3 regions of the Brevibacillus sp. HB1.1 genome follow, and region 2 is predicted to be linked to each of the others. Evidence: riboswitches for the same ligand, from Rfam matches in the RefSeq annotation. Region 2 holds a riboswitch; each other region holds the start of a gene.

Region 1 (7,992 bases), on a different contig from region 2:
GACCGCATGCATGCATGAATCCTTCATGAAGCGAGCGAAACGGATAGGACGTTTCCTCTACGATCGGCAGGCCATCCATATCCGTCCGCCAGGCAATTAATCGTTTTGGCCTTGTTCCTGCCAGCTTGACCAAAATGCCTGTCCGCCACGTTTTGATCTCGATTCGCTCCTGGGGCAGCTTTTTCAAATAATCCAGCAAGTATTGTTGTGTCTTCACTTCAGCGAAGCCTGGCTCCGGTATTTGGTGCAAGTCTCGGCGAATTTGTGTAAACAAGGAAGTCGTCATGGTCTACGCCTCCTTTTTCGTACCTGTTCTTGCTGTTAATTGGTCCTCAAACACAGCAAGAAAACGGTCCACATCGGCTTTTGTCAACGTCAGTGGCGGAAGCAGACGAACAATCGTTTTCTGCGTCACGTCAACGAGAATTCCTTCGTCAAGCAATGCTTGCTGCAAGTGGCTTACCTCTTCCGGGGTGGAAGAGAGCGGAATTCCAACCATCAAGCCTTTTCCGCGAAGGGATTGCAGCTGATCTGGAAGACGCGCTCGCAGCGCTTCCAAGCCCGACCACAGGTACGCAATCACTTCTTCTACGTGAGCGCTGAAGGCTGGATCAAGCAATTCATCCAACACGACATTCCCTAAGGCAGCAGACAGTGGCGATGGTGCAAAAGTCGTTCCGTGATCCCCCGGTTTGAACTGGTTCATCAGCCTTGGGCCAGCGATGACACCGCCGAGGGGAAGCCCTCCCCCTATGCCTTTGGCAAAAAGGATCAGGTCTGGCGTTACGCCTGCATGCTCATAAGCAAACAGCTTTCCTGTTCTGCCCATTCCTGTCTGGATCTCGTCCATGACAAAGAGCATGCCTTCATGTTCACAGATCGCAGCTACCTCTCGCAAGAACGCTTCCGTTAACGGCACGACACCGCCAGAACCCAAGACTGGCTCCATGAGGACCGCAGCGGGTCTTGCTTCCTGGCAAATCGCTCGCAATCCTTCCGTGTCTTCCACATCCAGTTCATAAACAGGAAAAGCCGGCTGAGGAAAGTCTTGATAGACGTGAGCCTGCCTCGTCAAACGCACTGCTCCGAGTGTTCGCCCGTGAAAACTGTTGCGTAAGACAACGATGCCTTCACGACCTGCTCCCTCGTTCTTCGTCCATTTGTGAATCAGCTTGATCGCAGACTCTGTAGCCTCTGCACCAGAGTTGGTGAAAAACACTTTTCCACTAATGCTGTTCGCAACCAAACGCTCGGACAAACGAATAGCTGGCTTATTTAAAAATACATTGGAAATATGCAAGAAGCGCTCTCCCTGCTCACGCAGAGCCTGTACAATGCGCGGATGAGAATGCCCCAGAACGTTTACCGCGAGTCCGGTAAACAAGTCGAGGTAGCTCTTTCCATTCGTATCGTACAAGTAATTTCCTTCGCCTTTTTCTATGGCAATCGGAAGTCTTTTGTAAGAGGAGACGATATATTGTTCATCGAGCGAACGCCAGTCCATGTGCACTCTCTCCCTTACAGCTGACGTAGCTCCTGCTTGATCTCTGTCTTGGAACGAGTTTTTTCATCGATTTGCTTGATCACACGTGCAGGCGTTCCCGCAACTACTACGTATGGAGGTACATCTTCAATCACGACAGCACCTGCTGCAACGACAGCACCTTTTCCTACGCGAACACCTTCCAGAATGACAGCATTTGCTCCGATGACAACATCGTCTTCGACAACAACTGGCTGTGCAGATGGTGGCTCGATAACGCCTGCGATAACCGATCCAGCGCCGATATGGCAGTTTTTCCCGATGGTTCCACGTCCACCTACAACAACATTCATGTCGATCATCGTACCTTCACCGATAACTGCGCCGATGTTAATGGAAGCACCCATCATGATGACCGCATTGTTACCGATTGTCACTTGGTCACGGATAATTGCGCCTGGCTCAATACGTGCTTGAATTCCTTTTGTATCCAGCAATGGAATAGCGGAGTTGCGGCGGTCGCTTTCTACCACATAATCTTCAATTTTGTCTGCGTTAGCAGCGAGCACTGGCTCAATCTCTTTCCACTCACCAAAAACAACACCAGTAGGACCAGTAATGAAGGCTTTGGAGCTCGCACCAAAGTCGATTCCCTCCAGGTTCCCTTTCACATATACCTTCACTGGTGTTTTCTTTTCGCTTTTTTGAATAAACGCGATAATTTCGTTGGCATCCATCATGTTCATGGTTACATCCTCCTCAAAATAACAGCATGGTAAATCAAAAAAAGCAATGAGTGCATTCGCTATCTCATTGCTCTTACTACTACAGAAGCAAATCATAAATAGCGCTCCACAAAAAGACTTTAGGTCCCTTGTGACAGGATGATCATTTTTCATGAGACACCCCAGCCTGTGCTACGTAGGGGCATAGCATAAGCTTCGGCGCTTTAGCCTTTCTTCCTTCTCCTGCCCCCTGGCAGATTGCGAAAAGACTTACTCTTCTTCGGCGCACCTCTATTTAGAGTACATTATTATAATTTTATTTAACTCTACCAAAATCAATGAAACGTGGCAATAAGAAAAAAGTTATTGACAACGATTCTCATTTTCATTATTTTTATTGATGAGAATGATACTCATTATCTGAATTGGAGGTTTTACGTTTTATGAGCATTTTGATGGTATACGCGAGCATGACAGGGAATACTCAGGAAATTGCTGAAGCAATTGCAGAAGGTATTCGTTCAACTGGTGCTGAGCTGGAGATAAAAGAAGTGATGGATGCGAACGCAAAAGAACTCGAAGCTTACGACGGAATCTTGCTTGGTGCCTACACATGGGGCGACGGTGAACTGCCAGACGAATGCCTGGATTTTTATGAGGAAATGGACAATATTGACCTCAGCGGGAAAAAGGTTGTTGCTTTTGGCTCTTGCGACTCCGCTTACGAGCATGTCGGTGCAGCTGTTGATATTTTGCTGAAAAAGGCGAGCGAGCGTGGTGCGGAAACTCCTCTGGAAGGTTTGAAAATCGAGCTTTCTCCTACTGCAAAAGAAGTGGAAACGTGCAAAGCATTTGGGGTGTCATTTGCAGAATTGCTCGGCTAATTGATGTTTCCCAAATACTCTGGCACATGCTATACTATCAATCCAACTTTTTAAGGAGGATTGATCTCATGTCACTACATACGGACGAGATTCTCTTACGGCCTCTCCAACAACAAGACGCAGCCGAGCTCCTAGAGCTTCGGCTGCGTAATCATGATTTTCTCCAACCCTTTGAACCGATCCGCCCCGCTTCATTTCTGACCCTCATAGGACAGCAAGAACAGATTTCACAAGCGCAGATTGATTTTGAACGTGGTACTGCCTATGCTTTCGGCGTATTCTCCCGAGAATCCGGAAAGATGATTGGACGTGTAGCGTTGTCGAATGTCGCACGTGGCGCATGGCAAAATGCGACGATTGGCTACTTTATGGATCAGGCGTGCAATGGCAAAGGTTATACGACATCAGCAGTAAATCTCGCCCTCCGCTTTGCTTTAACGGATGCTGGGCTGCACAGAGTACAAGCTGCTGTTATGCCTCGCAATCAAGCTTCCATTCGCGTCTTGGAAAAAAACCGTTTTCGCCAGGAAGGGCTTTCGTTACGCTATTTGCAAATTAACGGTGTATGGGAAGACCATCTCCTGTACGCTCTTACTGCTGAGGAGTGGGCTCAGTAATTTCCTCCCTCATTTCGCTCTCTCGTAGCCGCTCCAGGATACGCCGTTTGCGGTACAGCATCATCCCCGCTTCGGCGACATCCTGTACGGTTGAACGGTTCAAATACGCCCCGAACAAAACACCTGCAATCGGCACCATTTGAAACAATTTTTTCCACCCAAAGTTTTCTGTGTACGTTACCACGACTTCACGCCATCCTTGCAATTGAGCCATAACCTCTCTCTGCGCATTTGGATCATCAAAGCGGGAGAGCTCAGCGAGTATCGCTTTTTTCCCTACAATGTCTGATGAAGCAAACTGCAAGCATTTGACGACAAACAGCCGCTCTCTTTTCTCTTCAGGTCGATAGCCATAGGCAAGAGCCATCTCTTGTAATACTTTAAGGGATGTCCCCATCAATAAAGGGATATCGATCGCGAGGGTAAAAATCCCTCCGAAGCCAGTCGTGGCACCTTGTACCGTGGCAAAATTCGCACGTGAATCCTTTAACTCCATTGCGACATCATTCATGATCGTAAGCGGTACAGCGGCAATCTTTTCTTTGTCAACAACAGACGCCCCCTGTCCCTCTAACCGTTTGCCAAACCGCTTGTAAATCGGTTCATCCTGCACCAAATAAGTTCCACCTGTCTCAAGAAAGGCTGCCATTTCATCTACGGCTTTTCCCAGCTTCTCTTGAACGAATGCAGGCGTAATCCGATCCAACAGAACAAACGGAAGTCTGCCAAGCTTTTCCCAGAACCACAAGTCGTTCTGGTCTCTCTCCCAAGCCTCCACTTCACGTAATGCCGTAACCAATGACTCCCTAGACTCACTCAACCCCAACAACCTCCCTGGCTGCTCACTCAGATTCTCCTCGCCTCCACTGACATTGGTTGCGCAAGATGGACTTGATGTAGTCCTGCAACTCTTCTGACGTGGCGTGACAGACGAATTCTTTTTTATTTCTTACGATTCCCAGTTTTAAATGTTTCACTTCCTCTCCTTCGATTCGAAACCCGAACTTTTCCAAGATCGTCTTCTGCTCATTTGTCATTGGACTTCCTCCCCATGTAGTCGAAAACCCCCATGCCAAAAAGTGCAAGGGGGTCAATCGTTATTTCACTTCGATTGTGAATGCGATCGTTTCTTTTCGTTCATCAACGTCTGTTTTTTTGACTGATCTTTTTTGTCTTGTAACGAGTTGGCAAGTCTTGTTGCTAAGGATGTTGGTTATTTTGATCTCGTATTTGCCGGGCTTCTGCCGATTAATGTATTTGCTAATATCAAGTGATTCCAGTCCGTTTTCAGTGCCGTCATCTCGATTTGAAGGCTTAATGGTAGTGATTTCTTTTCCTTCGTAGGAGATCTCGATCCGGTTTTCTGAAGATATCGTAGCACTGCTGTGCTCTTGTCTAGCACCAATGGCGTTCTCTCCATATATCCACTCATACTTGGGCATATGGTAAGAGGAAGCCTTCCTACTCTCTCTAATTTTCTTCGTCCCAGTCCGCTCTGCATACGTGGAGATGAGTTGTAGGTTTTCCAATTCAGCAAGATCGCTATCAGATTCCACAGTCACAATATCTCCATCTCGATATTCCTTGCCCTCTTTTCCTCTCATGAGCATTGGGGCTTGTGGTGGAGCTATACCTGAATCACCTGAATCACAACTTTGGGACGCTGGGATTGGTGGCGTGTCCTCAATGACCTGTATGTAACCACACCATGACTTGGCAGGGTCTCTTTTGCTGTAATAGTTTACCTTGTAACGCCCTGGCTTATAGCCAGACAGTAACAAGCCTGTATGATCCCAATTCAATTTATCACTATCGACCACGACGTTATCGACTGCCCATACGCCTGGTCCTTCATCGTCATCAGCTTCACTACCGAATTCGATATGCTCTGCTGCTGTAGTCAGCCATATCACATGTACCGGGTTTTGATAGAGCCTCACTGTATTGTCTGATGAATACACGTTTGCTTTCTCGACCATGAGTGTAGATTTTTCGTTTGGTTGCATCAACACATCCAACGTGACATCTCCGCTTGTGGGACCACAAGCATTCGGTGCACCTGGAATTTGTATGTGAATCGTAGTCGACGTAGAGCTACCCCATAAGGAATCCGTTTTGTTTTCCTTGGAATCTGGCTCAAAAGTGACAGAAATCGTCATACCCGCCAGCATTTTCGGGATATCAACTTCAAAATGTTGCGCATTTGTCAACGTTTGTCCAGTTCCGTTCACCGACCATCGACCTAGGTATGCCGAATACAAAGAAATCTTACCTGGTGGCTCCGGGGCAGTAATGGTCTGATCCGGTGCCAGTTTTTGACCACTTGCATCTGTACCCATATATAGCTCCGCCATGCCAATCTGAACTGTCGTCGTCCAAGGCGACATCGAGGTATCATCAGGTAGAAAAAGGAGTTGGTATTGACCAGTCAACAACGTACCTGTTGAAAACACAGTAGCAGGAACAGATCTCATTTCTTGGTTCGTAGACTTGTTTGTTAGCTTCCACGTACCAGGTACAGAACTGTTAAAATCAGTTGACCCCATATTTCCGAAAATGGTCGTCTGCCCACCTGTCGACAAAGGCTCTCCCTCTGCTTTTTCTCCCTTATAAATACGTGGGTAATTTTGTGCTTCTACCTGAAAGCTTACGTGTAACGTACTGCTCTTTGCATTGGCATCAGTCACTACAAAGGTCAACGTATGAGAGCCAGCAGACAATTTCGCTGCGGGAATTGTAAAGCGAGGTACCTGCCATTTGAACACAGCTTGATTTGAGGTTTGCTCCATTTGTAACTCCGTTAATTCTACACCATCCAAATATACTTGCTTCCGACTTAGGTTTGTTCCATTTCCATAAGTAGTCTGTATCACGTCAATATCGAGTGGTGTCTCCGGAGGTAGAATAAACTCATCATTCTTCACCCAGTTCCAACCTTTTGAATCCAGTCCCGCAACCTGATAATCGTTAAAGATAACCATATCGTGAACAGGCTGCTTCCGGATCGGCTTAGATACTTGGCTGTTTTTTTTCATGGATGCTGTTGCCCCGGCTCCCATGGCTGGCGGTACTGACAAACCTGACAAAAAGGTACCAGTTGCCAAACACACGAGAAGTGCTTTTACAACCCATTTTTTCACGAACTGTCCTCCTACTTTTTGTCTTACGTATTTGTATGTGAACAACTGATTTTATTCGACAATAACCGTGTTATATCCTTTTATGTTCTCACGCTTTTTCCCAAGCTCGATATAGTTAAAAACTATCTGTTTAATAATTTATATAGATTTGACTTATGTCTTTTCAGTCGGTAAAAAGGAAGGTAGGGAGGGATACAGATGATTCAAACCAATCAATGGAATGCCGGGCTATACGACGCCAAAATGAATTTCGTTTCTGAATACGGCAAAGGATTAGTGGACTGGCTACAGCCGGCTCCTGGAGAAAGCATTCTTGACCTAGGCTGTGGAACAGGCGACCTGTGTGCTCAACTATCGCTTTCCGGAGCAAATGTGGCAGGAATCGACTTTTCTGCCGCCATGATTGAGGCTGCTCGCCATAAATATCCGCAGTTTGCTTTTGAAGTAGCCGATGCGCATACGTATCGTACAGATATCTGTTACGACGCTGTCTTTTCCAATGCCGCACTCCACTGGATGAAACGTCCTGCTGAAGTCGTTGAGACCATTTGGTTGGCTCTTGCTCCCGGTGGACGCTTTGTCGCGGAATTCGGGGGACACGGCAATTGCGGTCAAATCACAAAGGCATTACGGACTGTTTTGGCACAAAAAGGAATATCCGCGGATGAGCGATCACCTTGGTATTTTCCCAGCATTGGAGAGTACACGACTCTTTTGGAGAAGCAAGGCTTCCACGTCGTACTTGCCTCCCATTTTGATCGTCCCACAGTCATGGCTGATGGGGAACTGGGGCTTTCGCATTGGTTGAATTCTTTTTGCAGTCCTTTTTTTGTGGGGCTGTCCGCAGATGAAATCCAGCAAGTATGTAGGGAAGTCACTAGCTTACTTCGTCCTGCTCTGTTTCAAGATGGTCAATGGGTGCTCGATTACAAACGCATTCGTGTCCTTGCCCATAAGAAATCAGAGACTGATACTCTACATGGGGGAGCTGCACAATGACTCGTATTGCCTGTCTCCATGGACATGATTCGAATATTTCCCTCATATCAGATGCGTTCGCAGCCTTTGACGTAGAGCTCATTCATTTTGTTGATCCAAGTTTACTCCTGCAAAACGAGGGAACTCCTGTGCATACCAAGGAAC
Region 2 (7,992 bases):
TGGCTGCATTGGAAGCCCTGCGTCATGGACGCTCTGATATGGAACGAATGATTGAGAGCTACCGTCAGCGCCGCAATTATGTGGTAGATGGATTCCGTCAAATCGGATTGACTTGCCACGAGCCGGACGGAGCATTCTACGCATTCCCGTCTGTAGCTTCTACAGGTTTCAGTTCTTCTGAGTTTGCGGAGAAGCTGCTGATGGAGGAAAAGGTAGCTGTTGTACCTGGAGACGTGTTCGGCGAAAGCGGACAGGGGCATATCCGTTGTTCTTATGCAACATCGATGGAGCAATTGAAAAAGGCGCTGGAACGTATGGAGCGCTTGATGGGACGGCTGTCCTAACATTTTCCGGGAAATAAAGGGGGGCGGCTTTCAAGCTGCTCCCTTTTTTATGAGTAGTTGTTGGGGGGAAGAAGCGGCTGTGGTAGGGGAACAGCTTGAAAGCTGGGGCAAGAGGATGTTTTGCAAGTAGTTCGAGGAGGGGGTTCCTAATGATTTCATTGCCAACCCAATTTACCCAAACAATTATGGGCATACATAAAGAAGCGGGACGTCTTTGGCTGGATTCCTTTCATGAGCTGATTGCCGAATGCAAAGCACGTTGGTCTTTAAAAGTGCTTGAGCCGTTTCCGCTCTCTTATAACTTTGTCGCACCTGTTGTGTTGCAGGATGGGAGAAACGCAGTGCTGAAGCTGGGCGTGCCTGGACTGGACTGGCAGAGAGAGCTGACGGCGATTCGGGCTTTTGCGGGGCGGGGGATGGTGCAGCTACTCGATGCTGACGAGGAAAAAGAGATCATGCTTTTGGAGCGCATCATGCCAGGGGAGACACTGGACAAGCTGAGCAGCGAAGAAGAACGAATTCAATGCTTGGCGGACGTGATTAAAAGGATGCATACCCCCGTTTCGAACGCTGGCAAGCTTGCGTCTACGTTTCCAACGATAGCGGACTGGGCTGTGGGACTGGAAAAGATTCGTCCACATTTCCAAGGGGGGACAGGACCGATTCCCGAGCAAATGGTGGAGCGAGCCATGCAATGGTACAAAAAGCTTCTCTCCACACAAAAAGAACAGTGCCTGCTGCATGGGGATCTGCATCATGAAAATATTTTGCGCGCAGAAAGAGAGCCGTGGTTGGCAATTGATCCAAAGGGGCTGATCGGGGAGACGGAGTATGAGGTGATTCCGTTTTTGCTGAACCATTTGCCAGAGGATGGGGTAGAAGAAGTAATGAAACAGCGGGTCGATGGACTGATGAAGGCGCTGTCTTTGCAAAAAGAGAGAGTGTTGGCGTGGGCGTATTGCCATAGTGTGCTATCGGCTTGGTGGTTTATAGAGGATTTTGGTGTAGACAGTGGTCGTCTGGTGATGCCGGGAGTTTTTGAGAGGCTAATAAATGAGTAAAGGCTTCACCCTGTGGGATGAAGCCTCCTATATTTTAAATGAATATATAAGATCCTTCGTGATACGAAATATTAATAACCAGTCGACTGATTCAAGGTGGTAGCAGCGAGATTGTATTGATAAACCGATTCGATTGCTTTTGCTTCGGAGTCAAACAGGTTTGCTTCGTCTTCCATCAGTTCTTTCATCGATGCTTTTCCTAATCTATATTGATCGATTGTTGCCTGATAGCGCTCCAATGCGGTTTCTTTCTTTGTTGTACTTTCCTCTAATGCCTTTTTCGCTGTCAGTACCTTCGTATAGTTGTCACTTACTTCTTGACCGATTTTCTTTTGTGTTTTTTGTTTTTGCAGTTCCGCTTTTTTGTGCTCATTTTTTGCGATTGTACCTTTATGTGTGCTGAGTGCGGAATACTCTGCTGTGTAATCAATTCTTACTTGGGCAAAGTCTATTTCTGCTTGTGCTTTGATCATTTCAGGACGATTTTCATAAGCTTTTGCTTGCAATTGCTCTAAGGAAAGCAACTCGTGTTGGGTCAGATCAGTAGCGATCATTTTCCATTGTCTGTCCGCTTTTTCATTCAATAAATCGTTGAGTTTGGCCAATGCTTGCTTGTAGCTGGTTTCAAGGGCAGCAAGATTTTTGTGAGCTTCTGTTTCTTGGGAGTCCAACCAGTACTGTCTTTGCAAGCTTTTCTTCTGCGATTTGATTTTGGCGTCTAATGATTGGACTTCGAAGAATGCTTTTTGCACTTGCAATTGAATGGTGTTTTTTTGCGTATTCAGGGCGACTTCATCGACAACCACTTCTTTGACTGCTTTGGCAGCGTCTTCGAATTTCTTTTTTGCATCAGCCAGTGACATGATGTCGGCTTTTTTGATTTCTGCTTTTTCTCTCAATGTGATGGATGTTTCGTGCTTCGTAATATCTAAGTCAAGCCGAAGCACCTCCAGATCAACGCTGTTCTTTATTGCCTGTTCGACTGCGAAATCTAGCGACAAAGGGGAAACATCCGTCTGTTCAGCAGTGGCCACGAGTGGTGCGGCCAGAGCCATATGGGCGCCACCTGTGAGGAGAGAAGTGACTAATGTTGTGCTGTAAATGTGTTTGAAGAGCCTGGATTTCATGGGGCAACCTCCTGATCATATATACAAGAATCTGATAACGATTCTCATTATCAAATCCATGAAAAGTATATATTTCCAATAGAGTTTCGTCAATAAGAAAATGTTTTTTCACCATGTTCTTGATCAGAAATCCAAAAGAATCCCCTTCAGGAAACAGGCAAAGTGAGTATCTGCCTGTTTCCCCAAAGGGGATTTGTTCATCGTGACGGGAAAAGAACTATTCTTTGTCCCTGTTTTCTTTTTTTGCCGCAGCCGACTTGTCAGTTTGGTCCAATGTCCCTTCCTTTGCTGTAAGGGAATAACCATGCATATTGCTTCCGTTATAACCCATGTCCGGTTTTTCCTTTGAGCTGCGATCAGTCATTTGCTTCCCCCTTATTTTGTCCAGTGGGTGTAGAGTCTTGCTGCACATACGGATTGTCGACGTCATTTGGTTCCTTGTCTAGATTGGTACGGATTGCGATTATGGGGCTAGTAGGAGGTTGAGCGATCAGTCTGTCATCCAGTTGTTTGAAATCAGGCAGGTCGTTTTCGAGATTGTCATACATGTTCGTCCCCTCCTTTACGGGTTAGTATGTCCATCAACTACACCAAAAAAAGAGCCCCAGTCCCAGGGAAGTTCGGGAGGAGGCTGTGACCATCATCTTTGTGTAGTTAACTTGTTTTCTTGGTCAAGATCTTCATAAAAGAGGCAAGATTCGTTTGAAGCAATGGTGTGAAGGTAGAAAAGGAAGCATTTTCAGCGAGCGTATTCATTCGACGAACAAATTCAGTGTCGTCCTTTGTATTTACATTCTCAAAGCGGTTAGTGATTTTCGTATTTTTTAAATCGGAAAGAAGCGTAGCTTGTTCGTTCCGGTATTGAGAGATCCAGTCTGGTCGATGTTGCAGCTTTTTGACGAATTGAATCAGCATGCTTACTTTCTCTGTTTGATTGGTAGCCGCATGCATTTTTTTGTAGGCTTCCGGGTCATACCGCTCCATCAGCTTGGACGGGTTAACATAGTCGCTCGGCGCCCCATGTGGTTTTTGCGGAAGCTCTACGTAGCTGACACTGCCGGTTGCAGGGTCAACCTTTCGTGTTTTGGCAACGCCAGCGAGCAAATGGAGGGTATCCAAAAATTCAGCAGCATTTTCATCAGCCATGTATTGGTCTGCCAAATATTTGCCTTGGGTTAGACCGACTTCTACCAAAGCAGCTCTTTCTTCATCGGTGTAGGTGGATGGGGAGTTGAAAAAGTTTTGCTCCAGGATGTGGTCAAAGGCTTTGCGAGCCTCGGGTGGTTTATCTGCAAAAATTTTATCCAAACGCTCATTAATCTCTGTGTTAAAGAAAAATTGGACACTGTGATGCTCGATGACATCAGCAGGGAGCTCTCGTGCCTTGTGAGAACGAAGGTCTACTGTATCGTGCTCGGGCAATGCTAGACGAGTTCCTGTCACCATTTTGGGTGCAAGTTGGTTAGTTGAAAGCTGGGGGGTTAGGTAGCGGGTATTCGATTGGATGTACATGTTCTACTCTCCTCACATGGATTCATGTTCAGTCGTGATGGCAGGAGATCTGGTTACCTTATATCAGATGACTGGCATGAGTTGTGAGAACGGAAGGAAACCGATCTCAATGGCTTCTTGTCTATACTATCGGCTATTTTGGGGCAGTTTTTAATATGCCGGCAACCATGAAAAAGGACTTCCGTTATCTGAACGGAAGTCCGTACTTATTTCTTCGATTATTTCGTGTGCTCATCCATGCTGAAGTCTACTTGTTCAAGAGGGACGAGCTCGGTCTTTTTGGTAATTTTATAAGCGAGCCAAACGATTAAGAAGAGTGGCAGGCCAATGTAAGAGACCAGGACGCCATACCAGTCAACCGTTCCACCCATGAATGCGGAGTAGTTTTGTCCAATAATAACGATACAGCAAATGATGAAGGCAAAAATCGGTCCAAACGGGAACCACTTTGCCCGATAAGGCAATTCGCTTAAGTCACGACCCTGAGCGATAAACGCTTTACGGAAACGGTAGTGACTAATGGCAATGCCCAGCCAAGCGATGAAACCTGACATACCGGAAGCATTCAGAAGCCAGACGTACACTTCGCCTTCCCCAAACAGAGAGGACAGAAAAGCAAGGGCGCCGATGAGCGCAGTCAAGATCAAGGCATTGATCGGTACGCCGTTACTTGTTACTTTTGCGAACCATTTTGGTGCGTTTCCTTCTTTCGCCAAGTTCCACAGCATGCGTGTAGAGGCGTACATGCCAGAGTTTCCAGCAGACAATACAGACGTAAGAATAACGGCATTCATGACGGATGCTGCAAAAGCAAATCCGGCATTTTCAAAAACAATCGTAAACGGACTGATCGCAATATCCGTAAGGTCGCCACTGATCAGATTTGGATTATCGTATGGAACCAACAACCCGATGATCAAAATAGCGAGGATATAGAAGAGTAGGATGCGCCAAAAAATTTGACGGATGGCCTTCGGAATGTTGCGGGCAGGGTCTTCGCTCTCCCCAGCTGCGACACCAACGAGCTCTGTCCCTTGGAAAGAGAATCCGGCAATCATAAAGACACCGAGCAGGGCCATGAAGCCGCCATTGAATGGCGCGTCGCCTTTGGTGAAGTTTTGGAGGCCGACTGCTTGGCCGCCCATAATGCCAAAAATCATCAACACACCAACGATAATAAAGACGATCACCGTTACTACTTTAATCAAGGCGAACCAATATTCAGATTCTCCATAGGCTTTCACAGACAGGAGATTCAAGGCAAACAGCAATCCGAGGAACAAAGCGCTCCACAATATCGCTGGGGTATCCGGGAACCAATATTTCATAATGAGTGCGGAAGCTGACAGCTCGACGGCAATGGTAATGGCCCAGTTGTACCAGTAGTTCCAGCCGAGAGCAAAGCCGAGAGATGGATCGACGAACCGTGTGGCATACGTCGAAAACGAACCAGAAACAGGCATGAAGGCCGCCATTTCCCCCAAGCTGGTCATTAAAAAGTAAACCATGATACTAATGGCGAGATAGGCAACTAAAGCTCCACCAGGTCCGGCGGAATGAATCGAGCCTCCGCTCGCGAGAAACAATCCCGTCCCAATCGAGCCGCCGATGGCGATCATCGTCAGGTGTCGGGCTTTTAAACCACGTTGCAATTGATTTTGTGACATAAGCTACTTGCACGACCTTTCTTGATTTTTGAGAAGGAAGGTCGGAAACGAAAAAACCGCCATAGCCAAAAAAATGGCATAGGGCGGTATCATCCAATCCCCACCAAGCCTTCACTGAAGATAGCTCACCACGCTTGCTTGGCATGCAAACGTGACAGTTCTGCCCCTTTCGAGTACAGCCCCAACCCAATCGCACAGAGACGCGATATGAGCTTCGGCGGATTTTCCTTACCTGGAGTCATTGATTTTCTCTGAATCTCGTACAGGATGATATAAAAGCCGCGACCTCTATCCTCACCGTGAAAGATGAGGATAACATGTATGAAATTATGTGATTTATCAACTATAATGGATTGTTTATGATTAATCAATGTGAAATTTTGTTATTCAAATGAGCGTCTGGCAGGCCAAGAGCCTTGTAACTTGCGAATTTGGACAATTTGTCCCGTATGAAACGCATCATGCAGGACCAGACTCATCACGGTTTGGTAAATGGGCGTATAAGTAGCCGTCTGGTTTAAATCCTCATCCGTCAGCAAGGAAAGCTTTTCATGAATGTGGCGATGGACGCTTTCCATGCGCAAGAGGGTAGCTTGCCAAGCGTCTTCGTCATCCGGACCGCCGGACGGGATGAAGGTATCATCGTTCGTCTCAGCCGAGCTAGGAAATTCAGTGCCCAATAGACAATGCAACAGGCGTTCTTTGTAATAAAGAAGGTGGCTGATGTTTTCCCAGATCGTGTTGGCTGCTTCTCCCACAGGGCGCCAGCTGGCCTCGGCTGCTGATACTCCGGAAAGCGCTTCTTTTAAGGGTGGATACCAGTCTTCCTTGTCATACGTACATTCCCATCCATGCAAAAGCAAATCCTTCCGATTCATACGCTTCCTCCTCGTCTGTGAAACAGATTGATGAAACGCTATAATAGCAGTAAGAAATGAAAATGTAACCAGTTAATTTGATTACGATAGTTACAAAAAGATATTACCATATTCTGTATAGTCATACAAGAGAGAAAAATGTAGGGTTTCGTCAGGAGAGATAATAACATGGACTGGCTTTGTATCGATTTTTTAAATAGTGATTGGCGGGATTGGCGTGGTTCTGGTCGTGCGGAAAATCGTTTGGAGAACCAGGAATGGCTGTCATCCTTTTTGCAAACATACAAGCTAACCGCTCCGCTTCCGATAAATGAGGAGTGTGCCGCTTCCCTTTTGCAGCTGCGCGAACGTTTGAGACGTATGCTGGAAGCTGTTGTCCGTGGAGACCGAATCCAAGAGGACGACCTTGCGGAATTGAACAGAGCTTTGGCTCAGGCCCCTTTTCATATACAGGTGTTGTATGTAGATGAGGAGGGCGGCTACGGGCAAAAGCAATCCAGCTCAACAGAGGGCTGGCCTCTCGTCATGGCACAAATTGCGGCTTCTTTCGCGGAGCTGCTTGCCCCGCAGCATTTGGAGCGAATCAAAATATGTGACAACGAGGATTGCCGCTGGGTGTTTTATGATGAAAGCCGCAACCGGGTGCGCCGCTGGTGTGATGACAAAATGTGCGGAAACCTGATGAAGGTGCGCCGTTTTCGGGAGCGACAGAAGGAAAAAGGCTGATGGAGCCATTACTAACGACCGTCGGGATTTTGTCTCTGACGGTTTTTTTCTAGGTTTGAGACATAATATATAGAACTATACATGGGAACGGAAACGAGGTGGGTAGGATGAGTCAAGCACGCAAAAAATGGTTTCAGGCACTCGTATTGGTGACACTTGGAGCGATTTGTCTGGCGATATGGTATTTGCAACCCTATCAACCCGATCAGGCAGCATTAACGGCCATGCAAGGCGGTGAAGGGATTACGGTCATGGATACGAATGACTGGATTATTTTCCAAGGCGGGGAGTCACGCGAGCCGGGACTCATCTTATATCCAGGAGCACTGGTCAAACCGGAGAGCTATGCACCGATTGCCCGTGCTTTGGCAGGCTACGGCTACCATGTTTTTCTCGCACGAATGCCGCTGAATTTGGCTGTAAGTGATATGACGCGAGCCACACAAGTATTAAAGGCGTACCCGAATAAAACGTTTGTCATCGGAGGACATTCGCTCGGTGGTACTATGGCAGCTCAATTCGCAGCAAACCATCCGGACCGAATCAGTGGAGTATTTTTGCTGGGAGCGTATCCGAACAGTCAGGGGAACTTGAAGAAGGTGAATTTGCCTGTGCTGTCTTTACTCGGATCTCGCGACGGTGTGATCCATATAGAAAAGTTTGAGGAGAGCAAGCAA
Region 3 (7,992 bases), on a different contig from region 2:
ATAGCAAAACCGCCACGATCATTTTATGAAGAGCGTCTTGACGCTGTTCACAAAAAGACTGCGTTCGCTAGATCACATGAATTTGTCGGAATGTGTCAAAATTCGAGAAAAAGTTGGGCAAAACTTTGACCAAATCCAATTGTACTCTTGTCGACACATAGCGTCAAGACAATCAATGTACTAAATACATTGATAGAATAACTTTGTTTAGTCCAGCTATTTTTTCTATTAAGATGTCATGAATGCGAGTCCCTCCTCATAATCTAGTACAGACAGGAGGGAAGCACATATGAAAGAGAAGGATCAGCTTGCAGCACTGTTGCCGCCAGAGACCATTCCCTATGCGGAACGAATGAATATGCCCTATCTTGGCTATCATCTTCTACGCGAAACGCTGACTAGCACCCTGCTAGGCGATAGTGAAAACCATATTCTCTATTGGATTGGAAAAAATATGGGCCGCCAAATCCCCATTCAATCTGCAACAGGCCCGATTATGCCTTTTATTCGGCTCGGATTAGGCCAGCTCGACGTCGTGGAGGAGTCCGGGCAAACTATTGTCTATTCGCTTACTCATTCCATTTTTAGCTACCAGTCTATCGAAAGACTAGGATGCAGTCTTTCTTTTGAGGCTGGGATCATTGCTGGTATGATTGAGCAATGGAAAGAAAGAGAAGCGTTCAGCAAAATCGAAATGGAAAGCTCCTCTGACATACGTATATCTGTACAAGTGGCGTCATGAAGAAAATGCCCCCTCTACCTATAACAAAGGGAGAGGGAGCATCCATGTTTTATACTCCGTGCACGACCGCAGTTTCCTCGACATCCAGACCATATGCCGAATGAAGACTGCGAACAGCCAGCTCCGTCAAGGCTGCTGGAATGACGCAAGAAACCTTGATATCAGACGTAGATACCATTTTAATAGAAATTTCTTTTTCTGCCAGGACACGGAACATTTCGGCAGCTACCCCTGGATTATTGATCATGCCTGAGCCAACAATCGATACCTTAGTCAAGCCTTCCTCGAAATCGACTTTTTCAAAGCCAAGCTCGTTTTTGTTTCTGTCCAGCGTATCCAGTGCTTTTTTCAGGTCATCCGCTGCAATTGTAAAAGAAATATTCGTAACAGACGCATCATAAGAGCTTTGGATAATGATATCGACGTTCACCTGATTGTCCGCCAGCGTATTGAACAGACGGGAGAGCGTCCCGACCTTGGCAGGCATGCCGACAACCGTGATTTTGGCTACATCTTCATCGTGTGCAACTCCACTTACTACTCTTCCTGTTTCCATGTTGGCAACCTCCTCAACGTACGTACCATCTTCGGCAGTAAAGCTGGAGCGGACGACCAGCCTTACCTTGTATTTTTTCGCAGCCTCTACTGACCTTGGATGAAGAACCCCTGCACCGAGGTTCGCCAACTCCAGCATCTCATCATACGAGATCGTATCCAGCTTGCTCGCAGCTGGAACCACTCGCGGATCAGCTGTATACACCCCGGACACGTCTGTAAAGATTTCGCATTTCTCAGCGTTCAAGCTCGCTGCGAGTGTAACCGCAGATGTATCCGATCCACCGCGGCCGAGCGTCGTAATTTCACCTTCGTCACTGATCCCTTGGAATCCTGCCACGATCACCACACGACCACGGCCGAGCTCGGATTGAATCCGCTCTGGATCAATCTGCTTGATCCGTGCTCTTCCGTGAATCGCCTCCGTGGTGATTCCAGCCTGCCAGCCCGTAAGAGAAATGGCGTCGTAGCCTTTTGTATGCAAGGCCATCGACAAAAGCGCGATCGATACCTGCTCCCCCGTGGTCAGCAGCATATCCATTTCACGCTCGGATGGGTATGCGCTAATCTGCTTGGCCATATCTACCAACACGTCAGTAGATTTGCCCATTGCAGAAACAACGACTACCACATCATGCCCTTCCTCTTTGTAGCTGACAATTCGATCCGCAACTCGTAAAATTCGCTCAATGGTACCTACAGAGGTGCCTCCATATTTCTGCACGATCAACCCCATGCGGCTTCTCTCCCTTTTTCTCATATCCAATATTGGTATTTATCTCGTATCGTATGGTTTTTCACTATTCTCTCTATAAGGAAAAATCTTGCATTTTATTTTACAAAAAAGGCACCGACAAGGAATAAGACCTGCCGCTGCCTACTGTTTCGACATACCGGTTCCTCCCTCCCAATACACGCGGACAACGAAGATTGACAGTCATCACCATCAAAACTCACATTGACACACCGTGAGATAGCTCTCCATCTGACAATTGGTCATTGTGCAGATGACAGTCCTGCATTTGTTCAACGCAGACCCAGCATGGAGAAAAGCGGGTTTCCCTCCACACTTCGGCGAATTCCCCTTTCCCGTCCCCTTCACAGATTCCCGATCTCAGGGTGGTACTCTTGGTTTTCGCGCCTCTACCTCACTCCATAATGGAAGTGAGGCTAACTATTCTGTTTGAATCGGATTATATCATGAGTCTAAAAATGGATCAATTCCTTTTTAGAGGTTGTTCAAAAAGTTACATGTGCTATGTGTCCAGCTTGCGCAGATGCCCGATGATTTCTTTTGCCAGCTTGTCACCGATCCCTAATTGGCGGAAGTCTTCAACGGTCGCCTCTCGCATTTTTTTCAACGAGCCAAAATGAGAGAACAACAGCTTGCGTCGCTTCTCACCGATACCCGGGATCTCATCTAACTGCGAGGAGAGCATCGTTTTTGTCCGGGATTGTCTGTGGAATGTAATAACAAAACGGTGGACTTCATCTTGGATGCGCTGCAACAAATAAAACTCATAGCTATCACGTCTAAGATTCACAGGCTCTGGCGGATCTCCGTACATGAGCTGAGCGGTACGGTGCTTCTCGTCCTTCGCAAGTCCACAGACGGGAATATAGAGACCCAGCTCGTTTTCCAGCACGTCCATAGCCGCACTGATTTGGCCTTTTCCACCATCGATCACTATCAGGTCAGGCATCGGCTGGTTTTCTTTCAGCAGGCGTGAGTAACGACGGCGAACCACTTCGCGCATGGAGCCGTAATCATCTGGCCCCTCGACGGTTTTGATCTTGAATTTGCGGTATTCCTTTTTGTCAGGGCGACCATCTGTAAACACAATCATTGCAGACACAGGCTCTGTTCCCTGAATGTTGGAGTTGTCAAACGCTTCAATTCGATGAGGAACCGGAATCCCTAAAATGTGACCAAGATTGTGTACCGCTTGGACTGTACGAGCATCGTCCTTGGACATCAGCGCGAACTTCTCCTGCAAAGCAATACGGGCGTTCTCGGAAGCCATCTTCACGAGCTCATGCTTTTTGCCTCTTTTCGGAGCATGGACTTTGATGCCCAGCCACTCACCCAAAAGCTCCGGTTCACTCTCTTGCGGGAGCAAAATTTCTTTTGGTAGCGCATTTTGTTTATCGTAGTAGAACTGGCTCACATAAGACATAAAGTCCTCGGTTTCGCTTCCATAGTATGGAAAAGAAGTTGTCTGACGCTCGATCATCTTCCCTTTTCGCATGTAGAACACCTGAATGCACATCCAGCCTTTTTCCACAGCAAATCCGATAATGTCGCGGTCTACCGTATCCGTGAACGTGATCTTCTGCTTCTCCATCACCGCTTCGATGCTCTTGATCTGATCGCGATATTCCTTGGCTCGTTCGAACTCCATGTTTTCAGCGGCTTGCAGCATTTTTTCCGTGAGAGTTTGCTTCATTTCCTCGTGGCCACCATCGAGGAACCGGCTGATTTCATCCACCAAACGCTGATTTTCCTCTGCCGATACCTCGTACACACAGGGCGCTAAACATTGTCCCAAATGGTAGTAAAGACAAACCTGCTTGGGCATATTGCGGCACTTGCGCAACGGATAGAGGCGATCCAGCAGCTTCTTCACCTCGGAGGCATCTCCGGCATTCGGATACGGACCGAAATACTTGGCTTTATCTTTTAATACCTTACGGGTAATCTCCAGGCGTGGCTGCGCCTCATTCGTAATTTTGATGTACGGATACGTCTTGTCGTCGCGGAGCATGACATTGTAACGCGGATCGTGCTCCTTGATCAGGTTGCACTCGAGGATGAGCGCCTCAATCGCGGAGGATACCACAATGTACTCAAAGTCCACGATTTCACTGACCAACAGCTGCGTCTTCCCGTTATGACTGCCTGTAAAATAAGAGCGGACGCGGTTTTTCAGTACCTTGGCTTTTCCTACGTAAATGATTTCCCCGCTCGCATTTTTCATCAGGTAGCAGCCTGGCTTATCTGGCAGGACGGCCAGCTTATCTTTTAAGGAGCTGTTCATGGCTGCTCCCTCCTCTTTGCTCTATATCTGCCATGCATCTATTTGTTCTTGTGAATTGGTTTTTCCAATACATACAGTTCATCTTCTAAGGAACTCATCCGTTCCATCAGCAGCTTGCGGCTGTCTTGCACCCCTTGATTGTAATAGAAGGGGCCGAGCTCTTTTGAGAAAAAGGCAATCAACTCTTCCGTCTCCAAATTGCCGAGTGTCTCCGACCGTTCTTCTTTAAAATAGCGTTGTACTTGATGAACAAGATATTCCATTTGCTCTCTCGTCAATTTGGCTGGCATCGTATCCGGCTTCCTTCCCTATTTCGCATCATAAGAGAATATACGTTCTATCCTTTATAGTACCATGGAATGATGACGAAAAAAACTGCCGCCTCATTCCATGGCGACAGTTTTTTACAGGCAGACTAGTGCTTGCGACCACCCAAATATGCTTCTTTTACACGCTCGTCGTTTAACAACGCTTCTCCTGTGCCGTCCAACACGATTTGCCCTGCCTCCAGTACATACCCGTAATCAGCGATTTTGAGGGCTTGTTTGACATTTTGCTCCACGATGAGGACGGTTGTACCTTCCGCATTGATTTCTTTGATCACCTTGAAAATGTCCGACACCACGATGGGAGCCAAGCCCATCGACGGCTCGTCCAAAAGCAGCAGCTTCGGTCGAGACATCAATGCGCGAGCAATGGCTAGCATTTGCTGTTGACCGCCAGACATCGTCCCTCCCAATTGGGAAAGCCGTTCCTTCAGGATGGGGAACCAGGTCATCATCTTTTCCATGTCGTCCTTGATGCCTTGTGCATCGTTGCGCTGGAATGCGCCCATTTCCAGGTTTTCCAGCACGGTCATCTTCCCGAGGATCGCACGCCCTTCTGGTACCAACGCCAATCCGGCTTTTACGATCTGATGGGGTCTCGAACCCTCTATGCGTTGACCACAAAACGTAATCGTCCCTGCTTCAGGCTTCAGTTGACCTGCAATCGTACGCATGGTTGTGGTTTTTCCCGCTCCGTTCGCCCCGATCAGCGAGACGATTTTTCCCTCAGGCACTTCCAGCGTTATCCCACGAATTGCCTTGATTTGACCGTAGGAGGTCGTCAAGTTTTGTATATTCAGCATCTTATTCGTCCTCCTTGCCGAGGTAAGCTTCAATCACATCTGGATTGTTTTGTACCTCTGCCGGGGTGCCGTCAGCAATTTTGACCCCAAAGTTGATACATACAACCTTTTCACACAGGTTCATGACCAATCCCATATCGTGTTCGACCAACAGGACAGTCGTCCCGTCATCGCGAATTTTTTTGACCAGCTCCATGAGCGCTTTTGTCTCGGTCTCGATCATTCCCGCAGCAGGCTCGTCCAAAAGCAAAAGCTTTGGCTCAGTAGCCAGTGCCCGCGCAATCTCCAGACGCCGTTGTTGACCGTAAGCCAATGTATCCGAGCGAACATCAGCAATGTCAGACAAGCCCACGAATTCGAGGAGCTCCTCTGCTTTTTTGGTAACAGCCTTTTCTTCCGCACGTTGTCCGGGGGTTTTCAAAAGGGAAGCCCAGAAGCCCGCCTTCATGCGCGAATGACATCCTACCTTCACATTGTCCAGCGCACTCATGTGACCGAAGAGGCGAATATTTTGGAACGTCCTTGCAATCCCCATTTCGGTAATTTTGTTAGGCGCCACCCCATTTAGCTTTTGTCCGGCAAAAGAAAAGGTGCCCGTAGTTGGTTCGAATATGCCCGTTGCCATATTGAAAATGGTCGTTTTGCCCGCACCATTCGGACCAATCAAGCCGACAATTTCGCCCTCTCCGACCGTAAAAGAAACGTCACGAAGAGCGGTGATGCCGCCAAAGCTTTTTCCTACGTTCGCAAGTTCCAGCAACATCTTATACTCCCCCCTTCGCTTCCTTGTCCGATGGCTTGCCCCGACGACGCTTGAACAGCTTTTGGAACGTATCGGCACCAATCAAGCCATGCGGACGGAACGCCATTACACCGACCATGATCAAACCGTACATGAGCATTTTGTACTCGGCCAAACCACGTAGTACCTCCGGCAGTGCTGTCAAAACCAAGGCACCAAACAGCGGCCCCCATACCACTTCGCTGCCGCCGATCACGGCATAAGACAGAATCTCTACGACTTTATGATAGTTAAAATCATCTGGCGTAATGGTCGTCGTAATGTGGGCGAACAATCCTCCACATACACCAGCCAAAATGGAACCGATCACAAAAGCAAGCATCTTATAATAGTTGACTTGCAATCCCATCGCTCGTGCCGCCGTTTCGTCTGCTTTGATCGCTTCAAAAGCTCGCCCGAGACGAGAACGGTTCAGACGCAGCGTCAGGAAAAGAACGAAGGCAAACAGGAGCAGCATAAACACAAAGGTCGATAATGACTTCATTTGCATGACCGAAATGCCAAAGGTTTGCGCTTTTAACCCCATTGCTTTTTCAAAATCGTATAAGTAATTGCCAATCGATTGAAGTCCGGTCAGTCCGAGGGCGCCATTTGTAATTTCCATATTGAGAAAAATAACGCGGATCACTTCACCAAAGCCAAGCGTAGCAATGGCCAGGTACAAGCCGTGGAGCTTCAATGTCGGAGCACCGATCAACAGTGCAATTAGCCCTGCCGCAAGTCCCCCGATTATGATGGCGATAAACAGAGGCATGTCCGCTTGCTTTGTCAAAATACTCGCCGTAAAAGCACCAATGCTCATAAAGCCCGCATGTCCCAAAGAAAGCTGGCCTGTCGAGAGTGTAATGTAAATACTGATCGCCAAAATACTGTTTAACAAGATAAAAGTCAGTACCTGTAAGTTATATGGATTGAGAATGTCCATTGTCTGCACCTCCCTTACGCTTTGCGTCCAAATAGTCCTTCCGGCTTCAAGAGCAAAATGAGAATGATCAAGCCAAAAGCAACCGCATCTCGATACGACGAGTCTCCGTATGCGACGGTAAACACCTCGATAATCCCGAGCAATACGCCGCACACCATGGCCCCAGGAATGCTGCCTACCCCGCCTAAAATCAAAACAGCCAAACCTTTGAAGCCAAGCGTCATCCCCATCGTCGGAATGAGAGCAGAGTACGCCATCCCGATCAATATGCCGGCGACACCTCCCAGTGCCGACGCAAGCATGACGGTCACGACAATGACCATATTCGTGTTAATCCCCAAAATATTTGCTGTATCCGTATTTTCAGCCGTCGCGCGAATGGCTTTTCCCATTTTCGTTTTTTGTATCCAAAAATGCAGGACGAACATCAGCAACACAGAAATCCCCAAAATAACGAGATCGACGCTGCGAATTTGAATGAGCCCCAAGTCAAAAGTGGTATCCCCAAAGGATTGTGGGAACGCACGGGAGTCAGCACCGAAAAACTTGTGCATGGCTTCCTCCATCAAAATGGCAAATCCGATCGTACTGATCAAGGATGCCAGATGGGGTACATTTTTTTTACGAAGTGGGCGAAGTGCTGTATACTCCAGCACAAGACCCAAAATGGCCGATATCACGATCGCCACAATCAGCGCTACCCCTAAAGGCATATTCAGGCTGGTCATCAATACCAAGCCAACCAGTGATCCAAAAATAAAAATTTGGCCGTGTGCCATATTAATGATTCCTAAGACACCA

The links. Region 2 has a riboswitch for lysine ahead of HPY27_RS14915 (amino acid permease). Riboswitches for the same ligand answer to the same signal wherever they lie in the genome.
Region 1: linked by a shared signal. The riboswitch ahead of dapD (2,3,4,5-tetrahydropyridine-2,6-dicarboxylate N-acetyltransferase) and the one ahead of HPY27_RS14915 (amino acid permease) in region 2 are both predicted to bind lysine.
Region 3: linked by a shared signal. The riboswitch ahead of HPY27_RS19620 (aspartate kinase) and the one ahead of HPY27_RS14915 (amino acid permease) in region 2 are both predicted to bind lysine.

What each region holds. Positions count from the first base shown of each region.
Region 1 is NZ_JABMIV010000001.1:814,522-822,513, forward strand. It holds gene HPY27_RS03990 (N-acetyldiaminopimelate deacetylase) at 1-286, opposite strand, end outside; gene HPY27_RS03995 (aspartate aminotransferase family protein) at 290-1,504, opposite strand; gene dapD (2,3,4,5-tetrahydropyridine-2,6-dicarboxylate N-acetyltransferase) at 1,519-2,229, opposite strand; lysine riboswitch at 2,321-2,510, opposite strand; gene HPY27_RS04005 (flavodoxin) at 2,652-3,092, shown strand; gene HPY27_RS04010 (GNAT family N-acetyltransferase) at 3,161-3,709, shown strand; gene HPY27_RS04015 (EcsC family protein) at 3,684-4,538, opposite strand; gene HPY27_RS04020 (hypothetical protein) at 4,552-4,746, opposite strand; gene HPY27_RS04025 (hypothetical protein) at 4,807-6,849, opposite strand; gene HPY27_RS04030 (class I SAM-dependent methyltransferase) at 7,048-7,848, shown strand; gene HPY27_RS04035 (hypothetical protein) at 7,845-7,992, shown strand, end outside.
Region 2 is NZ_JABMIV010000005.1:42,040-50,031, forward strand. It holds gene HPY27_RS14885 (aminotransferase) at 1-344, shown strand, start outside; gene HPY27_RS14890 (aminoglycoside phosphotransferase family protein) at 494-1,405, shown strand; gene HPY27_RS14895 (TolC family protein) at 1,477-2,532, opposite strand; gene HPY27_RS14900 (hypothetical protein) at 2,750-2,896, opposite strand; gene HPY27_RS14905 (hypothetical protein) at 2,889-3,080, opposite strand; gene HPY27_RS14910 (hypothetical protein) at 3,187-4,044, opposite strand; gene HPY27_RS14915 (amino acid permease) at 4,263-5,711, opposite strand; lysine riboswitch at 5,825-6,010, opposite strand; gene HPY27_RS14920 (DinB family protein) at 6,095-6,589, opposite strand; gene HPY27_RS14925 (CGNR zinc finger domain-containing protein) at 6,758-7,315, shown strand; gene HPY27_RS14930 (alpha/beta fold hydrolase) at 7,423-7,992, shown strand, end outside.
Region 3 is NZ_JABMIV010000007.1:298,277-306,268, reverse strand. It holds gene HPY27_RS19625 (YslB family protein) at 290-742, shown strand; gene HPY27_RS19620 (aspartate kinase) at 792-2,033, opposite strand; lysine riboswitch at 2,264-2,451, opposite strand; gene uvrC (excinuclease ABC subunit UvrC) at 2,554-4,335, opposite strand; gene HPY27_RS19610 (DUF2164 domain-containing protein) at 4,374-4,625, opposite strand; gene HPY27_RS19605 (ABC transporter ATP-binding protein) at 4,751-5,464, opposite strand; gene HPY27_RS19600 (ABC transporter ATP-binding protein) at 5,466-6,227, opposite strand; gene HPY27_RS19595 (branched-chain amino acid ABC transporter permease) at 6,229-7,191, opposite strand; gene HPY27_RS19590 (branched-chain amino acid ABC transporter permease) at 7,206-7,992, opposite strand, start outside.